DNA from 3 places in the Planococcus alpniumensis genome. Region 3 is predicted to be linked to each of the others. Evidence: riboswitches for the same ligand, from Rfam matches in the RefSeq annotation. Region 3 holds a riboswitch; each other region holds the start of a gene.
The links. A riboswitch is a leader RNA that binds a small molecule or an ion and turns the genes downstream of it on or off. The one in region 3 is predicted to bind lysine.

Region 1 (4,264 bases), 1.8 Mb from region 3:
TGGATCTATACTTTGGCCATTATCCCCTCAGCCTATATCGGCGCGAAAATCGGTGCCAAGCTGAACCGCAGTATCAAATCCGACACACTGGTCCTCGTGCTGCGGCTCGCATTATTATTACTCGGGCTCCGCTCGATTTACGAAGGAATTTTCAGTTCATAATGAGGTGTTTGACATGAGTGAAATCATCCATATTTATCATACGAACGACCTGCATAGCCATTTTACACACTGGCCCCGCATCAAATCCTTGCTGACAGAGCGCAGGCATTGGCACGAGGAAGCGGGCGACGTGTGTTTAGTCCTCGATATTGGGGACCACGTTGACCGTTCGCATCCTTTTACGGAAGGAACGGCCGGCAAAGGCAATGTGCAGCTGCTCAATGAAGCGGGTTACGATGCCGTGACTATCGGCAATAATGAAGGGATTACACTGTCCAAAGCAGAACTGGACGAATTGTACGTGCAGGCAGATTTTTCTGTAGTGGTTGCGAATCTATTGGATTTGGATGGCAAGCAGCCGGAATGGGCAAGCCCGAACCAAATCATCGTAACGAAGGATGGCACGAAAATCGGCATCATTGCAGCAACAGCGGAATTCACTCCGTTTTACCGCCGTCTCGGCTGGCAAGTGACGAACGGCAGGGAAGTGATTAAGCGGGAAGCGGCCGAAATCCGCCAGTCGGTCGATTTTCTTATCTGCATGTCCCATCTTGGCATCAGGGAAGACGAACTGTTGGCAGCAGAATGCCCGGAACTCGACATTATCTTGGGGGCGCATACCCATCATCTATTCCATCAAGGAAAAGAAATGGGCGGGACCTTGCTCGGTGCTGCCGGTAAGTTCGGTTATTATATCGGCCATATTGAAATTGATATAGCGACACGCAAGATGACCGCGGAAGTGATTGAAACCGACCAGTTGCCAGAAGCTGATGAAGGGTTCAATGAATACTTGGTCGGCGTCGGCAAGCAACAAATGGCTGAGACGGTTTTCTACAATGATCGGCATTTAAAAGCTGAATGGTTCAAACCTTCTCCTATGGCAGAATTATTTGGCGATGCCTTGGTTTCGTTCGCCTCGGCGGATTGCGGATTGTTCAATGCCGGCATTTTCATGGAAGATATGCCAAAAGGCGAGATGACGCGCTACGATTTCCACCGCATGCTGCCGCATCCGATCAATCCGTGCGTCATCGATCTCAGTGGCGCGGAGCTAAAAGAAATTTATCTTCAATCCTTGAACGAAGACTGGCCGCAGCTCGAGCTTAAAGGTATGGGCTTTCGGGGAGCGGTGTTCGGCCGGATGATTCATAGCAACATGGATATGGACGAGCATCAACTGATGGTCGGGGGCGAACCTGCTGACCCGAATCGCATTTACCGGCTGGCGACACTTGACCTGTTTACATTCGGCTACTTTTTCCCAGCATTGAAGCGGGCGCAGAAGAGCTATTTCATGCCTGAATTCCTGCGTGATGTTTTCGGTGATTATTTTCGCATGAAAGCCATTAAATAGAAGGAACATTCAAAATGGACTGTTAGTTGATTTCGTGTGCTTTTTGGGCTATGCTTTTTATGAATTAGATATCGATGGGTAGAGGCTGCAGCCTTCATCAGTAGAATGTGCGAGTTTGACCGCGTTGACCACATTCGAAAGGGAAGCTTGCCGAAATCACTGTTTCCGGGTCAGGGGAGCGGAGATTGGGGGCATTTCGAACAGGAATGCCACTGTCATTTGCAGTTTACTGCGGATGGAGAGCTACAGGGTTGTTTGATGCTTGTGCACACAGACGAATTGTAGGAAGCCGGTTTATCCCTTGGATAAACCGGCTTTTTTGGTCTAAGCCTTACCATCAAAACGAATAGGAGGAAATCTAATTATGGAAAACACAATCTTTTCGATACTGCCGCCAATTATCGCGATTGCGATGGTCCTGTTGACGCGTCGCGTATTGCTGTCGCTCGGCGTCGGCATCGTAGCGGCTGCGCTGATCTTGACTTCGTTTGCGCCAGTTGAGGCAGCGAATGAATTATTTACTTCATTTGCAGTGATTTTTTGGAATGAAGGCTTTAACGCTTACAATGTCTTCATCATTTTGTTCTTGTTATTGCTGGGAGTGATTACAGCATTCGTCAGCTTGTCTGGCGGTAGCCATGCATTTGCCGATTGGGCATCTGCGCGTGTGAAAACACGCCGCGGGGCGAAATTGGTTACGGTATTTCTCGGCATCTTGATTTTCATCGACGATTACTTCAATGCCTTGGCCGTCGGGCAAGTCGCACGGCCGATTACGGATCGCTATAAAGTATCGCGTGCAAAACTAGCTTATTTCATCGATTCCACGGCTGCACCGATTTGTGTCGTGTCTCCCGTATCCAGCTGGGGAGCTGCCATCATCGGGATCATCGGAACGATTTTAGCTGGACAGACCTTCTTGGAATACTCAGCGCTGGAAGCCTTCCTATGGATGGCACCGATGAACTTCTACGTCATCGCGGCACTCGCCATCGTATTCTTCGTCGCGATCCGTGATGTGGATTTCGGGGAAATGAAAAAACATGAACGCCTGGCGATTACAGAAGGCCAGTTGTTCAATCCAGATAAAGTGATTCCCGGGGAAATGAAAGAAGATTTCCCGAGCCACGCACACGGACGTGTCCGTGATTTGCTGTTGCCGATCCTGTTATTAATCGTCGGGACAGTCGCAGCGATGATGTGGACAGGATATGTAAATGCCGATAGAGTATTTGACATCTGGCTCATTTTCGAAAACACGGATGTGCCATTATCCTTGATCACAGGCGGAATCATCGGTGCGCTTGCTGCGATTATCCTGTACGCCATCCAGATCAGACGAAACGAAGTGGCAAAAGTGCAGTGGATCGGCAGAGGCATCTGGGCTGGCATTCAATCGATGGCTGGTGCAGTGTTTATCTTGATCTTTGCGTGGTCGCTGACTTATTTGATCGACGCGTTGCAAACTGGGACTTATCTTGCCGATGCAGTGGCACGCGGCAATGTGCCGACTAGTGTACTGCCGGTTCTATTGTTTGTGCTAGCAGGAGTCATGGCCTTTTCAACAGGCACTTCTTGGGGCTCGTTCGGGATCTTGCTGCCGATCGCTGGAACGATCATGATCCAGGCAGAACCTGAATTATTGCTCGCTTCTTTGTCTGCTGTATTGGCAGGCGCGGTATTCGGAGATCACTGTTCACCGATCTCAGATACCACCATTTTGTCGTCAACAGGTGCAGGAAGCAACCATATGGACCATGTCGTCACACAGTTGCCGTATGCATTGACTTCTGCAGCGATCGCAGCGGTAGGGTATATCGTCATAGGCTTTACCGGCTCCTTGCCTCTGGCTCTCGGAGCGGTAGCAATCGTCTTGGCAATACTATTCATTTTCTGGTCTAAACGCACAACTTTAATGGAGAAACATGAACAGAACTAAGATTTGAAAGGTGGAGATACTATATCTCCACCTTTTTATTATTATAATAATAGTTTTTCTGAGAAATTTTCAGAAATTATCTTTACTTTGAACAGGGTCCTAGTTATACTAAATTTAGATTCCAAAATAATCTGAATATAAACAAACTTCCTATTTTTCTGTTAAAAAATTGGAAGCTACCAACAAAGGGGGAAGAGAAATGGAACGTTCTACATGGGGAACGAGAGCCGGTTTTATCATGGCGGCGGTCGGTTCAGCAATAGGACTAGGGAATATTTGGCGGTTCCCGTATGTAGCATATGAAAATGGTGGGGGCGCATTTTTTATACCGTATTTGTTTGCTCTTTTAACAGCCGGGATTCCAATTCTTATATTGGAGTTTACTATCGGCCATCGTTATCGCGGATCCGCACCACTTTCATTCTTTAGAATGAGCGGCAAGAAAGCCGAATGGCTCGGCTGGTGGGCGATGTTCGTGTCGTTCGTCATCTCAGTGTATTACGCGGTTATTATCGCTTGGGCGATGCGTTATACCTTGTTCTCATTCAATCAGGCATGGGGGGAAGATACAGAAGGCTTCTTATTCAATGACTTCCTTCAACTAACAGTGAATCCAGGTGAGACAGGGGGAATCGTCTGGGGCATTTTCATTCCGTTAGTGATTGTTTGGGCCATCACACTCGGCATTTTGCTTGCCGGCGTTAAAAAAGGAATTGAGATGGCCAACCGCATTTTCATTCCGACTTTGGTATTGATATTCATTGTTATCGTTATCCGTGCGGTCACATTAGACGGGGCAGCGCTTG
Region 2 (4,264 bases), 1.6 Mb from region 3:
CCCCTCAAAAACATTAGTTGGCAGCACAAAGTTTTCCTATATCAGGAAAATATCTCCGCGTTGCTATAAGCATCATGTACAAGAATATGACATATTTATTGTACTCCCCCCCTCTAGGAGCGTCAAGGCAAGTAAGCCTTTTTGAGCGCATCCCGTCTAGGGTCTGTGAAGGTTTTTACGGATATTAAATAGGAAAGAAATCATGAAAAGCTATATTTTTATTTCGAAACAGGCGAGATATAGGCATCCGTTTCACTGTTTTATAAGCTCATATAGGACCGTAATGGCGTTATTTAAAATTTGAACAAAATGTGAATTTTTACACAAACTCTTGGGAACGCAAAAAAGCCCAGCTTGGCTGGGCTTTTCCTTATCTGACAGACGCTGGCGTCAGTCCGTATGCATCGTGGAGCGCATTTGCTGAGCGTTCCATTTTACTCGCCGGGACTACGACAGATACTTTGATTTCGGAAGTGCTGACCATTTTTACCGGCACATCCTGCGCACGGAGAATATCGAACATTTTTGCCGCGACGCCTGGATTCGATACCATGCCGGATCCGACGATCGACACTTTCGCCAAGCCGGTTTCGATATCGATGGTGTTATAGCCGATCTGTTCCTGCGCTTCCGACAACACGCGCTGCGCTTCTGCCAGGCTGTCTTCTTTAATCGAAAAGGAAACAGATGGCGGAAACTCCTCACTGATGCTTTGCACAATGATGTCGACATCGATTAAATGATCTGCCAAGCTCGTGAAGATATTGGCGAGCGAGCCATTGAATGGCTTAGTGTAACTGACAGTGATGCGGGCGATGTCTTTTTCGAATGCTACGCCGCGCACGATTAGATTTTTTTCCACAGTGATCACCTCTTGTATGATAGTCCCCGGTTCATCCGAGTAGCTTGCCCGCACAGAGAGGGGCACTTGATTGTTTTTGGCGAATTCCACAGCTCGCGGATGAAGGACTCCCGCCCCGAGATTGGCCAATTCGAGCATTTCGTCGTATGAAATCTGTTCAAGTTTGCGGGCGCCTGTGACATAACGCGGGTCAGACGTGTAAACTCCGTCAACATCCGTATAGATTTCACATTTTTCAGCGCCTAAAGCAGCTGCTAGCGCCACAGCGGTCGTATCGGATCCACCGCGGCCGAGCGTTGTGATATTGCCGCTCTTGTCAACGCCTTGGAATCCTGCGACCACACAGAACAAGCCAAGGTCAAGTGCCTCCTCCAAGCGCTGTGTGTGGATTGTTTCGATGCGCGCATTGCGCGGGACGGATTCCGTTTCGATGCCCGCCTGCCAGCCTGTGAAACTCAAGGCATCGTGGCCTAGTTTTTTGAACGCCATCGCCAACAACGAAATGGTCACTTGTTCACCTGTAGCGAGCAGCATGTCCATTTCACGCTTTGGCGGCTCGCCGGAAATCTCTCCCGCAAGGCCGAGCAGCGTGTCTGTCGTTTTGCCCATCGCCGAGACGACGATGACGACGCGCTTGCCTTGTTGTTTTTCCCGGATGGCGCGTCTTGCCACGCCTAGGATTTTTTCCGGAGACGCTACGGACGTCCCCCCGAACTTCATTACGATTGTTGTCATTCTCTCCACTCCCACTTAAAGTAAGTGGCCCTCAACAAAAAAGAGGCAACTCGCCGATTGCCCGGCAAGCTACCTCTCTTCTCATGTACGATTTCAAACGTCCATGTGAGATAGCCCTCCAGAGTCAAACTCTGACAGCCCTGCATCTCTTAAATGCAGGACCAGCATACGCGCAAGCAGTGCGCCGTAAACTTCGGCGGGCGTCCCTTTCGGCATCCTTCACAGATTCTGCAAATCTCGGAATGCTTACTATTGACGGCCGCTCCTCTATCATCACTTTTTACAAGTGATTCAATTGTGTTCTTACAATACCACGAAGTTATTCCTGTTGCAACGGCTGTTCTTTGAAATGCCGCTCGATTTCCACGGCCAGTTTCTCGGGAATGCCGGCCTGCTGAATTTCGTCAGCGTTCGCTTCCTTGATTTTCCGTACAGAGCCGAAATGCTTCAGCAATTGCTGCTTACGTTTCGGGCCGACGCCTTGCAAGCCGTCGAGCGCGGATTGAATCGAATTCTTGCCGCGCAATTGACGGTGGAAGGTGATGACAAAACGGTGGACTTCATCTTGAATGCGCTGCAATAAATAAAATGCTTCACTCGTGCGTTTGAGCTCCACCATCTCGACCGGATTTCCGTACAGAAGCTGGGACGTTTGGTGCTTGGCATCTTTCGCGAGGCCGGCAATCGGAATGTCGAGCCCGAGTTCGTCTTCGATGATTTCGCGCGCCGATTCGATCTGGCCTTTGCCCCCATCGATGATAATCAAGTCGGGCAGCGGCAAGCCGTCCTTCAGCACACGGCTGTAGCGTCTGCGGACCACTTCACGCATTGCCGCATAATCATCGGGCTTCTGCGCGGAGCGGGTTTTGTATTTCCGGTAGTCTTTCTTCGACGGTTTGCCGTCGATAAAGACGACCATCGCAGACACTGCATCCGCCCCTTGGATATGGGAGTTATCGAATGCCTCAATGCGCAGCGGCGTGTGGATGTTCATCGCTTCGCCCAATTCATTGCAGGCACCAACCGTACGTTCTTCCTGGCGCTCGAGCAATTGGAATTTCTCCTTGATGGCGATTTCCGCGTTCTTGCGCGCGAGCAACACCAAATCTTTTTTCTTGCCGCGCTGCGGGACGAGTACTTTCGCGCCGAGCCACTCTTTCAGGAATTCTTCGTCTTCCGCTTCCTGCAACAGGATTTCATTCGGTTTAATATGATCCGGCTTTTCATAGAACTGGCCGAGGAATGTCAAGAATTCTTCTTCCGGGTCTCGGTACAAGGGAAACATCGACACTTCGCGCTCGATGAGCTTTCCTTGGCGCACGAAAAATACTTGCACGCACATCCAGCCTTTATCAACAGCGTAAGCAAAGACGTCGCGGTTGGTGAAATCGTTCATCGCCATTTTCTGCTTTTCCATGACCGATTCGATATGGCTGATCTGGTCGCGGTATTCTTTCGCCCGTTCGAACTCCAGGTTCTCCGCCGCCTCGCTCATCTTTTCTGTCAGCTCCTGCTTTACTTCACGGAAGCCGCCGTTGAGGAACCGGCTGATGCCATCGATCATTTCGCGGTACGTATCCTTTTCCACCGGCTTGACGCAAGGCGCCAGGCATTGGCCGAGATGGTAATACAGGCAGACGCGGTCCGGCATCGTATGGCATTTACGAAGCGGGTACAACCGATCCAGCAGCTTTTTCGTTTCACTCGCTGCATAGGCGTTCGGATAAGGGCCGAAATATTTCCCTTTATCTTTTTTGACCTGCCTCGTGATAACCAGTTTCGGGTGGCGTTCACCCGTGATTTTCAAATACGGATAGGTCTTATTGTCTTTCAGACGGATATTGTATTTCGGGTCGTGCTTTTTGATCAAGTTCAATTCAAGGATCAGCGCTTCTTTGTCTGAAGACGTGACGATGTATTCAAAGTCCTCGATTTCATTGACGAGGCGCTGGGTTTTCGTATCGTGGCTGCCGGTAAAGTAAGAGCGCACCCGATTTTTCAGCACTTTTGCCTTGCCGACATAAATAACGGTCCCTTGGCGGTCCTTCATCAAATAGCAGCCCGGCTGGTCCGGCAATACTGCCAATTTATGTTGAATCATCTCATTTTTCATTTCCTCACCCTATTTAAAAAACCGGGTTCCACGAATGGGACCCGGTTTTGGAATTATGCGTGTTTTTCAACCAATTCAGCCAAAGCTTCTTTTGGACGGAAGCCGACGACTTTATCGACTGTTTCGCCGTTTTTCATCAAAAGAAGTGTCGGGATGGACATGATGCCGTATTCGCTAGCTGTCTGCTGGTTTTCATCAACATCCAATTTCACGATTTTCACTTTATCGTCCATATCTGCATCAAGTTCTTCAAGAACTGGAGCGATCATTTTACAAGGCCCGCACCATGCTGCCCAAAAGTCTACCAATACGAGACCTTCTGAAACTTCTTGTTTAAAATTCTGATCTGTTCCTTTAACGATTGCCATGTATAATTCCTCCTTAAGTGATAACCAAACTATATTTCGATTATAGCAGACGTGATTTACGCTAGCTATTTATTTGCCTACTCCTTCCATACCCGGCTGTTGTTGCCGTTAAACGGACTGGGGTCGATGGATTATGAGGATGGTTATAGTCCAGGGACTTTCACTGCAAGGGCACGCTTTACATCT
Region 3 (4,264 bases):
CGACGACATACGCCATCGCAAAGTCACCGGGTGCATTGAACTGGCGCTCGAGTTCATCGTAAAAGCTCAAATCGATATACAGCTTGGAATCCGCCGGGCAATAAAACGGCCCCGTTGCAGAACCGGCCATGCCGCACGCTGACTGGACGCTTCCAGAAAACAGCACCAAAGTCGGCTCGACATACTCCATGCCTTCTTCAGCGAACACTTCCGCCCACACCTCTTCCGTATCTGCGAGGACAACCGATACGAAATCGGCCAGTTCTTCTTCCCGCTCACTTGCCACATACGGCTCCGAAGTAGAAGCTCCTCCGCCATCTCCGAGTATCGCTCCCGGGTCGCCCCCGAGAAACGCGATTAACAGAACGATCAGCAAGCCGCCGATTCCGCCGCCGGCAAGCACCGGCCCGCCGACACCGCGCCCTCTCCTGTCTTCTACATTCCTGCTGCCCGCTCGCCCTTTCCATTTCATAACCGAAACCCTCTTTCTGCATTCACTTTTATAAAGTTATACCCATTTCACCGGAAACCTTAATCCCATCTCGGCAAGCGGTAGACTAAAAATCGTTCGCGCGGATCGTCCGCCTCTACCGGCAGCTCAATGTCGCTGATCAATTCAAAAGCGGTGCGCCGTTCGAGGAAATCGGTGTATTCGATTGCCGGATAAAATAAAATTACTTCGATTTCCCGCGGGTTCTCAGCAGCAGAGGCCAAAATCCGATCCACCACAGTCATGAACACCGGATCGGAAAACGGATTGAAAAAATAAAACCAGCGGTCATCCGGCTGGATTTCATAATCCTGCGCGTAGCCGTTGATGAACTTGATGTCCGCCTTCCCCTTAAAGCGCTTTAAATTCCGCAGCGAGGCCTCATGAAGCGACGGATCAACTTCCACTCCTGCAGACGCCGTCCCGAATATATGATGCGCAAAGAAATTCAAGCGCCCTTTGCCGCTCCCGAAATCGACCAGCCTGCCGCTGCCCTTCAGCGGATGCGCCTTGAACAATCTATCCAGCCACGCATAGGGCGTCACTTCGAACCGGTGCTCATGCATCGAGGCATTAAAGCCCATCTGCTCGCCATCCGTTTGGATATTCAATTGCCGGTCCATTTGTTGATCGTCCATGTGATTGCCTCCTTTGATCTATTGAGAGCAGTTCAAGCCGTAGCTTTGTATTCCCACATTTTGCAAAATAAAAAACGCTTTTTCTCTTGCCATTCCTATTTCTTTCTGTTATATTACAGCTAATTCAATAATTTCTTGCTTCCTTAGTGGAGCGAGGATAGAGGCGCAAAAACCATCAGTACGCAATCCGAGGAGTATGAGCTCTTAGGACGATTGCCGAAAGGGGGATTTGCCGAAGCGGCAGGATGCTCATATTCCTGTGCGCTGGTTCTGCACTGAAGAAGTGCCGGACTGTCATATAGGAAACTATATGGAGGGCTATCTGACGAACAGGAACGATTGGTAAACATTGTTTCTAACGGCAGCAACGGGCCCCCGTTGCTGCCTTTTTGTTTACTCCGGACCGGCCCCCACCTCTAACTTTTGAAAAAAACTTAGAAAAGGGTGTGTTCTCTATGAAATTCGGTCAAGTGATCACTGCGATGGCAACGCCATTCGACTCAGACGGTGAAATCGATTTTCAGGCAACAACAAATCTCGTGGAATATCTAATCAATAACGGTTCGGACGGCATCGTTGTCGCCGGGACGACCGGTGAATCGCCGACTTTGTCGACAGATGAAAAAGTGGCGCTGTTCGTCCATGTCGTCACCGTGGCAGACGGGCGCGCGAAAATCATCGCAGGCACCGGCTCGAACAACACGCGCGCATCGGTCGCCTTGACCCAGCAAGCAGAGCAAGCAGGCGTCGACGGCATCATGCTCGTCACTCCTTACTATAACAAACCCTCACAAGAAGGCATGTACCGTCATTTTGAAGCGATCGCAAACGCGACGGCGCTTCCGGTCATGCTCTATAACATCCCGGGCCGCAGTGTCGTCAATCTATCGGTCGATACGATCGTCCGCTTATCGCTTATCGACAATATTACCTGCGTGAAAGAAGCAAGCGGAGATTTGGACGCCGCTTCTGAAATCATCGAACGCACAAGCAGTGACTTTGCCGTCTACAGCGGCGATGACAGTTTGACTTTGCCGATGCTTTCTATCGGCGGAACGGGCATCGTCTCGGTCGCATCGCATATTATCGGCAATGACATGCAGGAGATGGTCAAATTGTTCCGCACGGGCGATACAGCGGGAGCTGCGGCGCTTCACCGAAAATTGCTGCCAACGATGAAGGCCTTGTTTGCAGCACCGAGCCCGAGCCCGGTCAAAGCCGCATTGAACCTATCGGGTGTCCCGGTCGGCGGCGTGCGCTTGCCGATGCTCGCGCTAACAGAAGAAGAAACCGTCACTTTGCAGCAATTCCTGCCGTCCGCTAAACAGGACGCGGTCACCAATTAAAAAAAACTTCGCAGATCCGTTTCAGGGTCCGCGAAGTTTTTTTCAGTTATAGACGTGTTCCATGGCCCGCTTCAAGCTGCCGCCAATATTCAAGGTCCGCACATCCACGCCGAGTGTGGTCAAGGATTGCGCCGTTTCCGGCCGGATTCCCGTCAACACCGCTTCGACGCCGATCAGCCCGAGCGATTGGATGATTTTGATGACTTGTTCGGCCACCATCGTATCAACACGGATTACTCCAGACAAATCAATGATCAAGGTGCTGATTTTCAATTCACTTGCCGATAAGAGCGTGCGCTCCAAAATATAATGCGCCCGGTCGATTTCGATGCTGCCGACAAGCGGCAAGATAGCAACCGAATCACTGATTGGAACGACAGGCGCCGACAATTCCAGAAACTCCTGGCGTGCTGTCGCCAAATTGCGTTGATAGGAAGTCGTATACGCATGTGTATAGGAATACGTTGCATGATCCAGAAGCGCATGCAATAATTCTGCCGCGTCATACGTTATTCCCGGGGAAATAGCCAAGCGTCGGCCTTCGCTTTTGATCAAAGTCGCAATGTGCTTCCGGTACAATGCCGTTTCAGCAAGCGCCACATCCAAGGTCATGCCCTGCTCCAGAAAAAAGTTCCCGGTGGCGGTTCCCCACCGTGCCATATCCGCCATGATTTCTTCCTGGCGGCAGCTGTTCTGCATCGATTTTCCGAGCAGCTCGATGAAACGCGCCCGTTCCTTCAATACCACCTCTGACAACTCCCGGTTACTTTCCAGAACTTCTTTTGCCACAGCCGCATGCCGTTCTTCCTGAATCAATTCCGCAATCATATATTTTTCTTCTTCCACTCGTTTACCGAATAACACCATTTCTTTTTCCATTGGTACCTCCGTCAATTGCTGCATTGTTCATTTCTTGCAACGGATTCATTATACCTAATCTTCTATACAAGAAATAGCCTTTTGCTTTTAATCAGAAAAAATGCCCGCCGAGTGGCAGGCATTTTCAGGCATTAGTTTGCGAAAAGCTGTTTCAGAGTTGCAGAAGAAACGGCTCCTTCGCCACCAAAGATTGTGTAGAAGGAATCTGGCGTTTCGAAATTCTTGATTTGCTGTTTAGACGCTTCAGATGGCGTTTTTGCCGTTAGAACTAATGGTCCAAAGTACGAAGCGGCCAAAGAACTTCCTGACAACGCATCCGGATAATTGGCGCCAGTTGCGATGAAGATCTCGCTTTCATCTAGCAACAACCCATTTTCCAGTGCAAATTCGTTAAATTCCTTGTTTGTCTCATAGCGGGTTGCACCTGCGAGACGAATCGGTTCTTCCATGAACAATTCTTCAACTGTCGGCTTGACTGCACCTTCGCCACCAACAATGATCGGCAATTCCGGCTGGTTTGCTTCAATATAATCTGCAACAACTGTCGGGACAGTGCCATTTGCTGGGACAAGGATAATTGGATCAGCAGAAAGTGCTGCTGCTGGGGAAACCGATAATGAGTCAGCAAAGTTTGCGCCTGTTGCTACATATAGAGTGTCGCCCATGCCTACTTCTTCAGCAATGTTAACAGCCGTTTCATAACGGGTTTTTCCGCTGATACGCTCAACTTTTACCCCAAGGTCTGCGATTTGTTTTTTAACATTTTCAGAGATAGCGCCTGTACCGCCAACCAAGACAACGTTTTCTGCGCCCAAACGCTTCAATTCAGCCGCGAATCCTGCAGGCAGTGAGTCTCTTTTCGTCAAAAGCAGAGGAGAATAGTGGAAACCTGCTAGCGGTGCTGCAGCTAA

Region 1: it holds a riboswitch for lysine, as region 3 does, so the genes downstream of both, G3255_RS06300 (Na+/H+ antiporter NhaC family protein) here and dapA (4-hydroxy-tetrahydrodipicolinate synthase) in region 3, are expected to answer to the same signal.
Region 2: it holds a riboswitch for lysine, as region 3 does, so the genes downstream of both, G3255_RS07310 (aspartate kinase) here and dapA (4-hydroxy-tetrahydrodipicolinate synthase) in region 3, are expected to answer to the same signal.

Annotation. Positions count from the first base shown of each region.
Region 1 covers NZ_JAAMTH010000001.1:1,241,440-1,245,703, forward strand. The annotation lists gene G3255_RS06290 (sulfite exporter TauE/SafE family protein) at 1-162, shown strand, start outside; gene G3255_RS06295 (bifunctional metallophosphatase/5'-nucleotidase) at 176-1,519, shown strand; lysine riboswitch at 1,591-1,773, shown strand; gene G3255_RS06300 (Na+/H+ antiporter NhaC family protein) at 1,884-3,458, shown strand; gene G3255_RS06305 (sodium-dependent transporter) at 3,658-4,264, shown strand, end outside.
Region 2 covers NZ_JAAMTH010000001.1:1,432,653-1,436,916, reverse strand. The annotation lists gene G3255_RS07310 (aspartate kinase) at 371-1,597, opposite strand; lysine riboswitch at 1,701-1,875, opposite strand; gene uvrC (excinuclease ABC subunit UvrC) at 1,917-3,710, opposite strand; gene trxA (thioredoxin) at 3,764-4,078, opposite strand.
Region 3 covers NZ_JAAMTH010000001.1:3,063,423-3,067,686, forward strand. The annotation lists gene ypfJ (KPN_02809 family neutral zinc metallopeptidase) at 1-472, opposite strand, end outside; gene G3255_RS15465 (SAM-dependent methyltransferase) at 532-1,128, opposite strand; lysine riboswitch at 1,279-1,457, shown strand; gene dapA (4-hydroxy-tetrahydrodipicolinate synthase) at 1,584-2,474, shown strand; gene G3255_RS15475 (STAS domain-containing protein) at 2,517-3,353, opposite strand; gene G3255_RS15480 (cell wall-binding repeat-containing protein) at 3,485-4,264, opposite strand, start outside.